4 regions of the Stenotrophomonas sp. C9D9 genome follow, and region 3 is predicted to be linked to each of the others. Evidence: predicted binding sites of a transcription regulator. Region 3 holds the regulator's gene; each other region holds the start of a gene.

Region 1 (3,232 bases), on a different contig from region 3:
TCCGCTGCGGCGGTGTGGATGTTGCCGGAGGCGTGCTTGATGTCGGTGACGATGGTCGCCAGCTGCGTGGCGGTGGTATTGGCATCGCCGGCGATGCGCGCGAACACGCCCTGGAAATCCCCGTGCATGCGCGCGCCGAGGCGTCCATCGGCGATCGCGCGCAGCATGCTGGAGACCTCGCCCAGATTCAGCTCGGTGGTCTGCATCAGGCGGTTCAGGCCCTCGACCATCGCGCGGAAATCATGCTCGAAGCGGGCACTGTCACCACGCTGGCTGAAGTCACCGGCGGCCGCCGCTTCGGCCAGGCGGCGGATTTCGCCGTTGATCGCACCGAGGTTGTGCTTGACCGCATCCAGCGCTTCGGTGATCACCGCCTTCTCGCCGGGCAGGCGCTCCATGTCCTGGCTGAGGTCGCCGACGGCATAGCGGCCCATGATCGAGATCGCGCGCATCTTGACCTGGATGTGCGCGTCGACCAGCGTGTTGCAGTCGGCCACCATGGTGCCGAACGCGCCGGGGAACGCAGCGGCGTCCATGCGATGGCTGATGGTGCCGGCTTCGTGCGCCTGCGCCATCGCGGTCTGTGCATCCAGCACGCCGCGCAGCGTGGATTGCACCGCCTGCATGGCCTGCGCGAGGCGACCGATCTCGTCGCGGCTGCGCACCTGCACCACGTGCTGCAGGTCACCGGCAGCCACCGCGCGCGCCGCCGCTTCCACTGCCAGCACCGGCTGCACCACCGCACGCCGCAGCCACCAGGCCAGGCCCATCAGCAGCAGTACGGCGGCCAGCACGGTCAGCGCAGCGCACAGCAGCAGGGTCTGCCGCGCCTGCCGCGAGCGTGTCGACAGCGCCGCTTCGGCCACCTGCGTGGCGTGCGTGCTCAGGGCGTCCAGTGCCGCCGCCACCGGACGATCCTTGCCGCGCACGAGGGTGTCGCCGGCGGCGGGATCGTAGCTGGCCTCGGCAAACGCCTGCAGCGCCGCGTGATAGTCCTGCTGCAACTGTGCGTGCAGGCCGATGAACGCCTGCGCCAGTTCACGCGTGCGCGCGTCCGGGCTGGTCACCAGGCCCTTGGCAAGTTGTTCGACCAGGCGGCCTTCGCTGTCGAAGACCTCCAGGTGGCGCTGACGCAACGCGTCGTCGTGGCCGCGCAGCAGCACGTTCTTCCATTCCTGCACCTGGCCGCGGAACTCACGCTGCAGGCGTTCGGCATCGCGGCTGTGCGCGACTTCGGGCGGAACCTCGGTGGACAACTTCAACCAGGCGGAGGCCAGGCCCGCCAGAGCGCACAGCAGGACCACGGCCAGACCAACAGAAACCGCGCCGAGCAGCTTGGACTGCAGGCGCGGAGCACGGACAGACGCATTCATGGGGAAGAACTCTCGGGAAGGGGCACTGCGGTATCGACCCGCCACGCACACACTGAAGTGCGACGTACATCACATTCGTGTTTCGTTTAGCGATGTGAAGAAGCTATTTCATAGGACAAATGTGTCCATATGGAACGAATGCGGACCCTCGACAGGAGAATTAAATGTAACTATTGTTGTTACATGAAATCCGCGAACCCCCTCTCCGATGCCCTGCACGTGATGGCGCACCTGGTCGGCCAATCCGCCCCACGCACCTCCGAGCAGCTGGCATCGTGCCTGCCGACCCACCCGGTGGTGATCCGCCGCCTGCTGGCGCAGCTGCACAAGGCCGGCCTGGTGCACAGTGCCCGCGGCCATGGGGGCGGCAGCCAGCTGGCCCGCGACGCCGCAGCCATCACCCTGCATGACATCTACCTGGCGGTGGGCGCACCGCCGCTGGTGCAGGTCGGTACCCGCGATACGGGCGGCGGCTGCCCGATCCAGCAGCTGGTCAACAGTGCCCTGCTGGAGGGCGCACGCGAGGCGCAGCGGCTGCTCGAACAGCGCCTGCAGGCGACCACGCTGGACCAGCTCGGCGCCGATTTCGCCCGCCATCTCGCCCATCACCGTTCCCTGGAAGGTCATCATGAATCCTGATGTGCTCATCGTCGGCGGCAGCTATGCCGGCATCGCCGCCGGCCTGATCCTGGCCCGTGCCCGGCGGCCGGTCACCGTGATCGACGCTGGTTCGCCGCGTAACCGCTTCGCCAGCCATTCGCACGGGGTGCTGGGGCTGGATGGCATCAGCGGCGCCGAGCTGCTGAAGACCGCGCGCCAGCAATTGCTGGATTACCCCAGCGTGCGCTGGGTGCAGGCTGAGGCGGTGCAGGCCACCGCCAGCGCAGAGGGCGTGGAAGTGCGTACCGCCGATGGCCAGGTGCTGGCCGCGCGCAAGCTGCTGCTGGCCAGCGGCATCGCCGACCAGCTGCCGGACCTGCCCGGACTGGCCGAGCGCTGGGGTAGCACCGTGCTGCACTGCCCCTACTGCCACGGTTATGAGGTGGGTGGTGGTGCCATCGGCCTGCTCGGCGGCCATCCGATGTCGGCCAGCAAGGCGCCGCTGTTCGCCGACTGGGGCAATGTCACCTTCTTCAGCCAGGGCCTGCCGATCACCGACGAGGAGCAGGCGGCCATGCAGCAGCGCGGCGTGCAGATCGAGACCTCACCGGTGCTGGGGGTGCAGGGCGACCAGCCGACCTGGCTGGAAGTGGAGCTGGCCGATGGCCGCCGCATCGCCCAGCGTGCGCTGTTCGTGCCAGCCACCCAGGCGATGGCCACGCCGCTGGTGCAGCAGCTCGGCTGCACGCTGGCCGAGAGCCCGCTGGGCGTGCTGATCGAGGTCGATGCGATGAAGCAGACCTCGGTGCCGAACGTGTATGCCGCAGGCGATGCGACCACGGTCGGCAACATCACCCTGGCCACCGCCGAAGGCGTGCGTGCGGGGATCGGCATGCACCATGCGCTGGTGGGCGAAGACAGCGTGCCGCGCTGAACCTCTCGGGGTCAGATCCCTTTCGCAGAAAGGGCTCTGACCCCCGGCATGACGTGCTGCTCTGGTAGAGGCCGACCTCGGTCGGCGCAGTTCCATCCACGCATGGCGAGGATCTACTGCAGAGCGGTCGCGCGCGATTGAGGCGCGGTGGGTGCCGGCCTTGGCCGGCACCGCTCCATCATCCCTTCACGCACAGCACCTGGCGCAGGGTGTGCACCACGTCGACCAGGTCCAGCTGTGCGGCCATTACATCGTCGATCGACTTGTACGCGGCCGGCGACTCATCCAGCACGCCGCTGTCCTTGCGGCATTCCACGTGCGCGGT
Region 2 (3,232 bases), on a different contig from region 3:
GGTCGGTCAGGCGGCTGTCCAGGTATTCAAAGCCCAGCGTCCAGATGTTCTCGGCGCCACCCAGCGTGGTCGGGAAGCTCACTTCGCCATCCAGCTGGTAGTTGCGCAGGCGCGAGGTCGACCAGTCGGTGCCGTTGAAGCTGCCTTCCGGGCCACCGGCCAGGCCTTCGTTGATGCGCGAGTTGTTCACCGCTTCCACTGCGGCGGTCACCCGCGAGGTCACGTCGCCCCAACGGCCGCGATGGGTGATCGCGCCGGTATTGCGGTACATGCGGTTGGTTTCCGCCTCGCCCTCGGCCAGTGCCGCCAGGTCGACACCGGTCGAGGTACCGGTGGTGCTGACGGCGCGGTCGCCAGCGTAGATGTTGCCCTGGCGGCTGGTACCGGCTTCGAACTCCACCACCTGATCGGCGGTGATGTCCCAGCGCAGCAACGCGTTGACGTCGCGGTTCTTGACGCCCTCGCGGCCAGCCGGCGGCACCGCGTTCGGGTTGGTCGCGTACTGGCGGTTGAGGTCCAGCGAGTCCGCGTCGGTCTTGTTGAGATTGCCGTACAGGCGGAACGACAGGGTGTCGGTCATCGGCCCGCTCAGCTGCAGGCCGACGCGCTCGCTGCCGCCTTCGGCGCTGTGCTCGGGCACCAACCCATACAGGTCGACCGCACCGGTCAGGTTGCCGGTCGGGCGCTTGGTGATGATGTTGACCACGCCGCCGGACGCACCGGAGCCATAGCGCGCCGCCGCAGGGCCGCGCAGCACTTCGATGCGCTCGATCATTTCCGCCGGCACCCAGTTGGTATCGCCGCGCGTATTGCGCTCACCGCTGCGGCCCATGCGTACGGCGTCACGCGCACCGATGCGCTTGCCATCGACCAGGATCAGCGTGTTCTCCGGGCCCATGCCGCGCAGGTCGATCTGGCGGTTGTTGCCGTACTGGCCCGAGGCGCTGTTGCCGGTGAGGTTGACGCCCGGCATGGTGCGCAGCAGTTCGGCGATGTCGTTGGCCGGTGGGCGCTTGGCGATGTCCTCGGCGGTGATGGTCGAAGTGCCCAACGCCTGGCGGGCGATCTGCGAGGCGGTGACATGCACCGTGTCGATATCGGTTGCGTCGGTTTCGGCCTGGGCGGTCAGGGCGCTGCCCGCCAGCAGGGCGGCAACGGCGAGCGCCAGCGGGCGCGGCGAAAGGACAACGGCTCGGGACATGATCTGGACCTTCTGGCAGGGCAACGGGGCCTCTGGCAAAGGGCTTGAGGCAACGACGAGGGGGAGGCGGAGCAGTCCCGCAGTCACCTGCGGCCCGATCCGTGTGCGCATTCTCCCATTAATGCGAGTGATTCTCAAATGCGTTCACTCATTGCCGCAGCGACGCCGATGTGCTTTGCGCACCGTGCAACCCTGCACCGCGCGTAAACTGGCCGGCTAACCCGCCATCAACCGTATGCCGCCGCGGCCGATACCCGTGGTTTGCCGTACGCAGTCAGAGATCGACGTGGAACCACCCCAATTGGACGATGCCAGCCAGCCGCTGGCCGAAGCCTGGCAGCACTGCCTGCAACAGGCCGGCCCCGCCGCCACCGCGCTGCTGCGCGCCGCTGCCATCGACGCCCCGCCCGCGCTGGCCCAGCGCTTCTATGAAGTGCTGCTGCAGGATGGGCGTGCACGCCGCTTCCTGTCCCACGAGCAGGTCAAGCAGCGCCTGCAACCGGCCATGCAGCGCTGGCTCGTGCAGCTGTTGACCACCGATGCCGACGGCATTGCTGCCACCGTCGCCTCGCAACGGGTGATCGGCGACGTGCATGCCCGGGTCGGCATTCCGGTCGACCTGGTGACCCGTGGCGCACGCGTGCTCAAGCACGAGCTGTTCGTGCGCCTGCGCGATGATGCGCCCAACAGCGCCATTGCGTTCGCCGCCATCGACTGCCTCAGCGCGATCATGGACATCGCCATGGAAGGCATGACCCTGGCCTACACCCATGCCCGCGAGCGCTCGACCCGTGCCGATGCTGCGTACCGGCTGTTCTCGCTGGTGCAGAACGTCGGCACCGAACGCGAGCGCCAGCGGGCACTGCTGCTGGACTGGGAGAACGCCCTGCTCTACGCGTTGGCCGGTCATGTGCAGGCCAGCGACAGCGCCAGCCTGGCGACATCGGAGTTCGGCCTGTGGTTCACCCACAAGGGCATCCCCAGCTTCGGCGAGAGCAGCGAGACCCAGCAGGTCGGCCAGCTGATGGCCCGCATCGACAGCAGCCTGCAACAGGCAAGCCATGATGCCCCGGCACAGCGACTGGCCGTGCTGCCGGCCATCCGCGAGGACCTGGCCGCCATCCGCACGCTGATGACGCTGCTGTTCGAGCGCATCGGTGAACTGGATGCCGGCAGCGATGCCCTGACCAACCTGCTCAACCGCCGCTTCCTGCCTACCGTGCTGCGCCGGGAGATCGAACTGGCCACGCGCAACCGCACGCCGTTCTCGCTGCTGCTGCTCGACCTAGATCATTTCAAGGCGATCAACGACGGCCACGGCCACGATGCCGGCGACCGCGCGTTGCAGCACGTCGCCGGCCTGCTCGGCCAGCTCACGCGCGGCAGCGACTACCTGTTCCGCTATGGCGGCGAGGAGTTCGTGGTGGTGCTGGTCGCGGCCAGCGAGTCGCAGGCCTCGGTGATCGCCGAGAGCCTGCGCCGGCAGATCGCACACTCGCCGGTGGCACTGGCCAATGGCCAGGTGCTGTCACTCACTGCCAGCATCGGCGTGGCCGGCCATGACGGCCACCCGGACTACGAGCGGCTGATGGCACGTGCCGACGCGGCGATGTACGAGGCCAAGCGCAGTGGCCGCAACCGCGTGGTGGTGGCCAGTGCGGACCTGCAGGAAGCCCCGGGGCGGCGTGCACTGCAACGCTGATGGCGCGCCGCCTCTACCGACAGCCGGCACTACCGATACGGGCACCAGCCGCTGCTTTCACCGCCACCACCCGCCACGCGGCCCACCACAGCAGCGCCAGCAACGCGATGCCTGCACCCAGCAGGCACACGGCAGGCCAGCCGTGCCGGGCCTGCATCCAGGGTCCGGCCGCCGCACCGGCGCCACTGCCCACCGCATAGAACAGCATGTACAGCGCCACCAGGCGCCCATGCTGTTCTGCCGGCGCGCGCAGCAGCAGCGCCTGGTTCGATACGTGCAGTGCCTGCCCACCGAGGTCGAGCACGATCACGCCCAGCAGCAGCAACGAC
Region 3 (3,232 bases):
CGCTTCACCGACGAGCGCCTGCGTGGCTGCCCGGTGCGCGCCACCGCGCTGGACCTGATGGACGAATACGGCTTCGATGCCGGCCTGGCCCGCGACGTGGCCATGCAGATCCCGCTGGAGACCGAGGCCCACCGCGGCCGCGGCCTGATGCTGGGGCTGATCTCGCGCAAGCTGCCGATCGCTCCGGTCGACCCGCTGGAAGAAGGTGGTGTGATCGCCCTGGTCGGACCGACCGGCGCCGGCAAGACCACCACCATCGCCAAGCTGGCCTCGCGCTTCGCCGAGAAGCACGCACCGCGCGACGTCGCCCTGGTCACCACCGACACCACCCGCATCGGTGCCCGTGAGCAGCTGTATGGCTACGGCCGCCAGCTCGGCATCGCCGTGCACGAGGCCAACAGCGGCACCGACCTGGACCAGCTGCTGGAACGCCTGAAGGACTACAAGCTGGTGCTGATCGACACCGCGGGCCTGGGCCCGCGCGACCGTGCCCTGGCCGCCCAGCTGCAGTGGCTGCGCGCCGCCCGCCAGGTCCGCACCCTGCTGGTGCTGCCGGCCAACACCAGCTTCGGCGACATGGACGAGGTGGTGCGCCGCTTCGGTGCGGCCAACCTGCAGGGGCTGGTGCTGAGCAAGCTGGACGAGACCGGCCGCTTCGGCAACGCCCTGTCGGTGGCCGTGGACCACGCCCTGCCGATCACCTGGGTGACCGATGGCCAGGACGTCCCGGAGGACCTGCACCGGGCCAGTGCAGCCAATCTTGTACTTCGCCTTGAAGATTTGCGCCGAGCGGCCGATATGCCCTGCAACCCGGAGTTGAACCATGCCGTCGCGTGAGTACGCCAAGCTGACCAAGACCTTCCCGCTGTCGGCCACCCGCAGCGAGCCGCTCGGCCCTGTGCGCACCATTGCCGTGACCGGCGGCAAGGGCGGCGTGGGCAAGACGAATGTGTCCGCCAACCTGGCCGTGGCGCTGGCCGGCATGGGCAAGCGCACGCTGCTGCTGGACGCCGACCTCGGCCTGGCCAACATCGACGTGATCCTGGGGCTGAACCCCACCTTTACGCTGGCCGACCTGGTTGCCGGCCGCTGCTCGCTGGACGACGTCATCGTCGAAGGCCCGAACGGCGTGCTGGTGGTCCCGGCCGCATCGGGCCGCCGGCACATGGCCGAACTGGCCCCGGCCGAGCATGTCGGCCTGGTCAACGTGTTCTCCGAACTGGAACGCGAGCTGGACATCATGGTGGTCGATACCGCCGCCGGCATCACCGACGGCGTGCTGACCTTCTGCCAGGCCGCGCAGGACACCGTAGTGGTGGTCTGCGATGAGCCGGCTTCAATCACCGACGCCTACGCACTGATCAAGGTGCTGTCGCGCGAACGTGGCGTGGACCGCATCCAGGTGGTGGCCAACATGGTGCGTGACCCGAACGAGGGCCGCGTGCTGTACGAGAAGCTGACCCGCGTCTGCGAGAAGTTCCTCGCCGATGTCTCGCTGAACTACCTGGGCTGCGTGCCGCAGGATGACTGGCTGCGCCTGTCGGTGCAGCGCCAGCAGCCGGTGGTGAAGGCCTATCCGTCCAGCCCTTCGGCGCTGGCGATCACCGAGATCGCGCGCCGCACCGCACGCTGGCAGGCACCGACCGAACCGCGTGGCGGTGTCGAGTTCTTCCTCGAACGCATTCTCAAGCAGCGCGGGGTGGCCGCATGAAAGGCGCAGCCCAGTACAGGGAAGTCCAGCGCTCGGCGGCCAACGAGGTCATCGCCCAGCACTCGGACCTGGTGCGGCGCATCGCCCACCACCTGGCCGCGCGCCTGCCGGCCAGCGTCGAAGTCGATGATCTGATCCAAGCCGGCATGATGGGCCTGATCGAAGCCTCGCGCAGCTATGACGCCGACCAGGGCGCGTCGTTCGAGACCTATGCCTCGATCCGCATCCGCGGCTCGATGATCGACGAGATCCGCCGTGGCGACTGGGTGCCGCGCTCGGTGCACCGCCGTGCCCGCGATGCCGCCGCCACCATCCGCCGCCTGGAACAGAGCACCGGCCGTGCCGCCAGCGCCACCGAAGTGGCCGCCGCGATGGAGATGCCGCTGCCCGAATACCTGCGGCTGATGGAAGACGCCGCACGTGGCCAGGTGCTGAGCCTGGAGTCGCGCATCGAAGACCAGGGCGAACTGGACACCGTCGCCCAGGGTGGCCCGACCCCGCAGCAGGTGCTGGAGCGCGGCGAGTTCGGCCGCGAGCTGGGCAAGGCCATCGGCCACCTGCCCGAGCGCGAACAACTGGTGCTCTCGCTCTACTACGAGCAGGAGCTGAACCTGAAGGAGATCGGCGCGGTGCTCGGCGTGAGCGAATCGCGGGTCTGCCAGATCCACGGCCAGGCCGTGCTGCGCCTGCGCGGCCGGCTGAAGATATTCGAGGCCGTCGACGCCGGCCTGGAAGAATGAACATCCCCGAGGCGGCTGCCCCCGGCCGCCCGGAATGAACAACAAAGGAACTCTGCTTTGAACAAGAACATGCGCATCCTGATCGTCGACGACTTCTCGACCATGCGTCGAATCGTCAAGAACCTGCTGGGCGATCTGGGCTTCACCAACACCGCCGAAGCCGAGGACGGGCATGCCGCGCTGTCGCTGCTGCAGAGCCAGCCGTTCGATTTCGTCGTCACCGACTGGAACATGCCGGTGATGACCGGCATCGAACTGCTCAAGGCGATCCGTGCCGATGCCAAGCTGAAGACCCTGCCGGTACTGATGGTCACCGCCGAAGCCAAGCGCGAGCAGATCATTGAAGCGGCCCAGAACGGCGTGAACGGTTACATCATCAAGCCGTTCACCGCGCAGACGCTGGAAGAAAAGCTCGGCAAGATCTTCGAACGCCTGGCGGCCAGCGCCTGATGGATACCACGGTCGACAAGAACGCCCTCGCCCTGCGCCTGCAGGAGGCCCTGGACGCACTGGAGTCCGGTGACGAAGCCGCGTGGCGGCAACGCATCGACGGACTGGTCGCGCTGCGCACGCAGCCGATGATGAGCGGCCTCTCGCGGCTCGCCCGCGAGCTGGGGCAGGCGCTGGGTGAACTGCCGACCGTGCCCAGCGAAGCCGGCGAACTGGACGATGCCTGCGCACGCCTGGACCACGTGGTGGCGATGACCGAACAGGCCACCCACCGTACCCTGGACCTGGCCGAGGAATGCCGCAGCCTGACCGAACAGCTGCGCGCCGAAGG
Region 4 (3,232 bases), on a different contig from region 3:
GAACACCGCCTTCTCGCCCGGCAGCGCTTCCATGTCCACGCTGAGGTCGCCCACGGCATAACGCTGCATCACTTCAACCAGGCGCTGGGTGACCGCATTGCTGGACGCCACCAGCTGGTTGCTGTCGGCCACCATGCGGCCGTACTCGCCCGGGAACGCCGCGGCATCCATGCGGTAGCTGAGTTCACCGGCATCGTGGCGGCGCGCCATTTCGGCCTGCGCGGCCATCACCGCTTGCAGCTGGCCGCGCATGCCCTGCATCGCGTCCAGCAGGCGCCCCACTTCGTCATTGCTGCGCGCCGGCAACGTGCTGTCCAGCTTGCCGGCGGCGACGTCGCCGGCCACGCGCACCGCTTCGGCCAGCGGGCGGATCGCCAGGCGGCGCAGCAGTACATAGACACCGGCGCTGAGGGTCAGCGCGGCGATCACGCCGACCAGCAGGGTCAGCCACAGCAGCTGGCGCGCTTCGGCCACGATCACCGCATGCGGCATCACCACGCCCAGCGCGAAGCGCTGCGGGGCATCGCCCACGCGCAGCGGCACATACACGCGCACGTTGCCGGCCGCATCGGGGCTGAAGGCCTCGAACGGGCGGTCGGCGGCGATCTCGGTCAGCATGCTGCGGGTCAGTGCATCGTTACGCGGCTTGCCGATTTCGGCGGCGTTGGCCGAGGCCAGCACCACGCCCTTCGGCGACAGCAGTTCGATCCGGCCGGCCCCCATCGGCTTCAGCGTGGCCAGGTGCCTCTGCAGTGCCGCCAGCGAGAAGTCGACGGTGAATACACCGAGGAACTTGTCGTTCTCGATGATCGGCGTGCTCAGCGTACTCATCAGCACCTGCTGCCCGGCGATGTCATAGGCATAGGGCTCGCTGACCTTGGGAAGCTTGTCGCGGCTGGGCACGATGTACCAGTCACCGGAACCACTGGCAGTCTCGGTGTAGTCGGTCATCTGCGACTGCTGCGGCTTGCCGTCATGCCAGGCCCAGTAGCTCATGTAGCGGCCGGTGGCGTCGTGCGCTTCGGTGTTGACGAACGCGGCATCCTTGCCGTCGAAGGCGTCGGCCTCCCACATGGTGCTCTTGCCCAGCCATTCCGGATGGGTGCGCAGCTGCTCACCCAGCACGGCGGCCAGGCTGGCGCGATCGGGCACATCGCCACGGGCGCGCTGGGCCAGCACGGTCTCGACCATGGCGTCATTGCTGGCGAAGGCGGTGCCCAGATCGGCCGAGACCTGGCGCGCTTCGGCGGTGGCCTCGCTGGTCATGGTCTGGCGCGAAGCGCTGATCAGGCTGGCGCTGGCCTGTCGGTAGATCAGGAACGCGGTCAGGCCGAAGCACAGCAGCGCGATCGCGGCGGTGCCCAGCATCAGCTTGTGGGCGATGCTACCCGGGCGGCGGGCAGCGGCGGAGCGGGAAGAAGACATGGGAGGGTCCGCAAGGCAGTTCAGGACGACCGGCACCACGAAGGCACCGCGCAGGCGCGCGATCCGTCGCGCAGGCCACCGGCCGCCGGGGTGGTCCCGGCGCTGGAAGCGCACCGGGTTAGCGGCCGCCCGCCAACGAGGTTGAGGCGACCGGCCTGCACATTCCTGAATCTGCTCAGGGTCGGGTCAGCTACCCGCCCGTCGCGATGACCTCACTCGGCCACGCGGTCCTTGATCCACTGCGCGCGCGGCAGTACCTCGATGCTGCCGACGGCGTACTGCTGCAGCACGTCGTCCGGCCCGAAGCACGGTTGCCAGCCCAGCTCGCTGCGCAGGCGGGCACTGTCGTAGACACGGTCGATGCTCAATGGCAGCGGCCAGCCACGGCGTTCGAACTCGGCCAGCAGCTGCGGCGCGCGGCGGGCCAGCACGCTGCGCGGGTGGGTGGCCAGTTCCAGGCAGTCCTCGCGCCGGAACGGCGTCGGCGCGCAGGCGAGGTAGCGGGCGAAACGGGCGCCTTCGTCGAGCAGCAGTGCAGCATGTGCGCTGGCCACATCGCGGGCGTCGATGCCGCGATGCAGGCGGAACATCGCCATCCGTTCGGGCGGTTCCGGGAAGCACCGGCCCATGCGCAGCACGCGAACGCTGAAGCCCGGCGTGGCGGCAGCTTCAGCCAGGGTCTCGGCCTGCAGCTTGGTGCGGTGGTAGATCGTGCGCGGCAGCGGCTCGGTGTCTTCGTCGATCCAGCGGCAGCCACCGGCTACCACGGCATGGCCGTACAGCGCCGTGGTGCTGGTCAGCACGAAACGCCGTGCGCCGGCTTCGCGTGCGGCCTGCAGCAGGTGCGCGGTTGCCTCCACGTTGATCTGCTGGAACACCGCGTCCGGCACCAGGCCAACATGCGGGGCATGCAGGGCCGCGGTATGGATGACCGCGTCCACGCCCTTTACCGCGCGTGCGACGGCCTGGCGGTCGGTGACATCGGCAATGATGCGCGTGGTGGCGAACGGGCTGCGGTCCAGCCCCACCACTTCGTGGGCGGCCGCCAATGCACCGAAGATCGCGCGCCCGATGCGCCCGGAACTGCCGGTCAACAGAATCTTCATTGAGTCCATTCACTCGAAGCGCCCGGGAACTACCGGGATGCCTCGATTCTAGGCATGCATTCGCGCATCTGCGATAGGACAGCCATGCAATCGTGCGTTCATCTTGACGACTTCGCAGGCGCCAGCAGTTGCCGCGCGATGAACAGCGGATCGTCGCCGCCGGCCACATCAGGCCTCACGCCGGTGCCTTCCCAGTTGCCACCGGTGCGCAGATTGATGGGTTGCCGGTCGGGAATGCTGATCTGATAGCCATCGGGCAGCAGCACAGGATCACTAAACATATGCGCTGCGCCGCCACTGCGCGTGCCGACAATCCGCGCGCGACCCAAGGCCTGCAGCGAGTAGGCGACGAACTCGGCGGCCGAACCGGTGCGGCGGTCGATCAGCACCACCAGCGGTTTCAGGTAGGCGGGCAGGCTCGCCGGCGGCAGCGGTACCGGCGTGCGCCGGCCGCGCTGGTCCAGCTGCTGCACCGTGCCGATCTTCGCGTCCAGCAGCGTCCGTACCAGCAGATCGGCACTTGCATCGTCGCCGCCGCCGTTCTGGCGCAGGTCCAGCACCAGGCCATCGGTGTCGGCCAGCAGCATGAAGGCCGCAGCAAGCTTCGGCCGCGCCAGATCCAGCGGATAGAAGGTACTCAACCGCAGGTAGCCAACGTTGCCCTCCAGCACCCGCACCTCGCGCACGCCGGCGCCGTTGCT

The links. Region 3 encodes FliA, which starts transcription of late flagellar genes. Its sites were predicted from a motif close to TAAAGTTTNNCNNNCNNNGGCCGATAA; they were not measured.
Region 1: ACXI0D_RS12725 (methyl-accepting chemotaxis protein) is a predicted target of FliA. The motif match lies at 1,404-1,430, and genes of this name have one in related genera.
Region 2: ACXI0D_RS05850 (GGDEF domain-containing protein) is a predicted target of FliA. The motif match lies at 1,429-1,455, and genes of this name have one in related genera.
Region 4: ACXI0D_RS14555 (methyl-accepting chemotaxis protein) is a predicted target of FliA. The motif match lies at 1,544-1,570, and genes of this name have one in related genera.

The regions. Positions count from the first base shown of each region.
Region 1 is NZ_JBSZIF010000004.1:1,605,655-1,608,886, forward strand. It holds gene ACXI0D_RS12725 (methyl-accepting chemotaxis protein) at 1-1,373, opposite strand, end outside; gene ACXI0D_RS12730 (Rrf2 family transcriptional regulator) at 1,557-2,012, shown strand; gene ACXI0D_RS12735 (NAD(P)/FAD-dependent oxidoreductase) at 2,002-2,907, shown strand; gene ACXI0D_RS12740 (RtcB family protein) at 3,086-3,232, opposite strand, start outside.
Region 2 is NZ_JBSZIF010000004.1:96,027-99,258, forward strand. It holds partial or broken gene ACXI0D_RS05845 (TonB-dependent siderophore receptor) at 1-1,201, opposite strand, end outside; gene ACXI0D_RS05850 (GGDEF domain-containing protein) at 1,488-2,903, shown strand; gene ACXI0D_RS05855 (MFS transporter) at 2,917-3,232, opposite strand, start outside.
Region 3 is NZ_JBSZIF010000006.1:791,308-794,539, forward strand. It holds gene flhF (flagellar biosynthesis GTPase FlhF) at 1-837, shown strand, start outside; gene ACXI0D_RS19225 (MinD/ParA family ATP-binding protein) at 824-1,711, shown strand; gene ACXI0D_RS19230 (RNA polymerase sigma factor FliA) at 1,708-2,451, shown strand; gene cheY (chemotaxis response regulator CheY) at 2,509-2,901, shown strand; gene ACXI0D_RS19240 (protein phosphatase CheZ) at 2,901-3,232, shown strand, end outside.
Region 4 is NZ_JBSZIF010000004.1:1,988,120-1,991,351, reverse strand. It holds gene ACXI0D_RS14555 (methyl-accepting chemotaxis protein) at 1-1,425, opposite strand, end outside; gene ACXI0D_RS14550 (NAD-dependent epimerase/dehydratase family protein) at 1,638-2,531, opposite strand; gene ACXI0D_RS14545 (S41 family peptidase) at 2,630-3,232, opposite strand, start outside.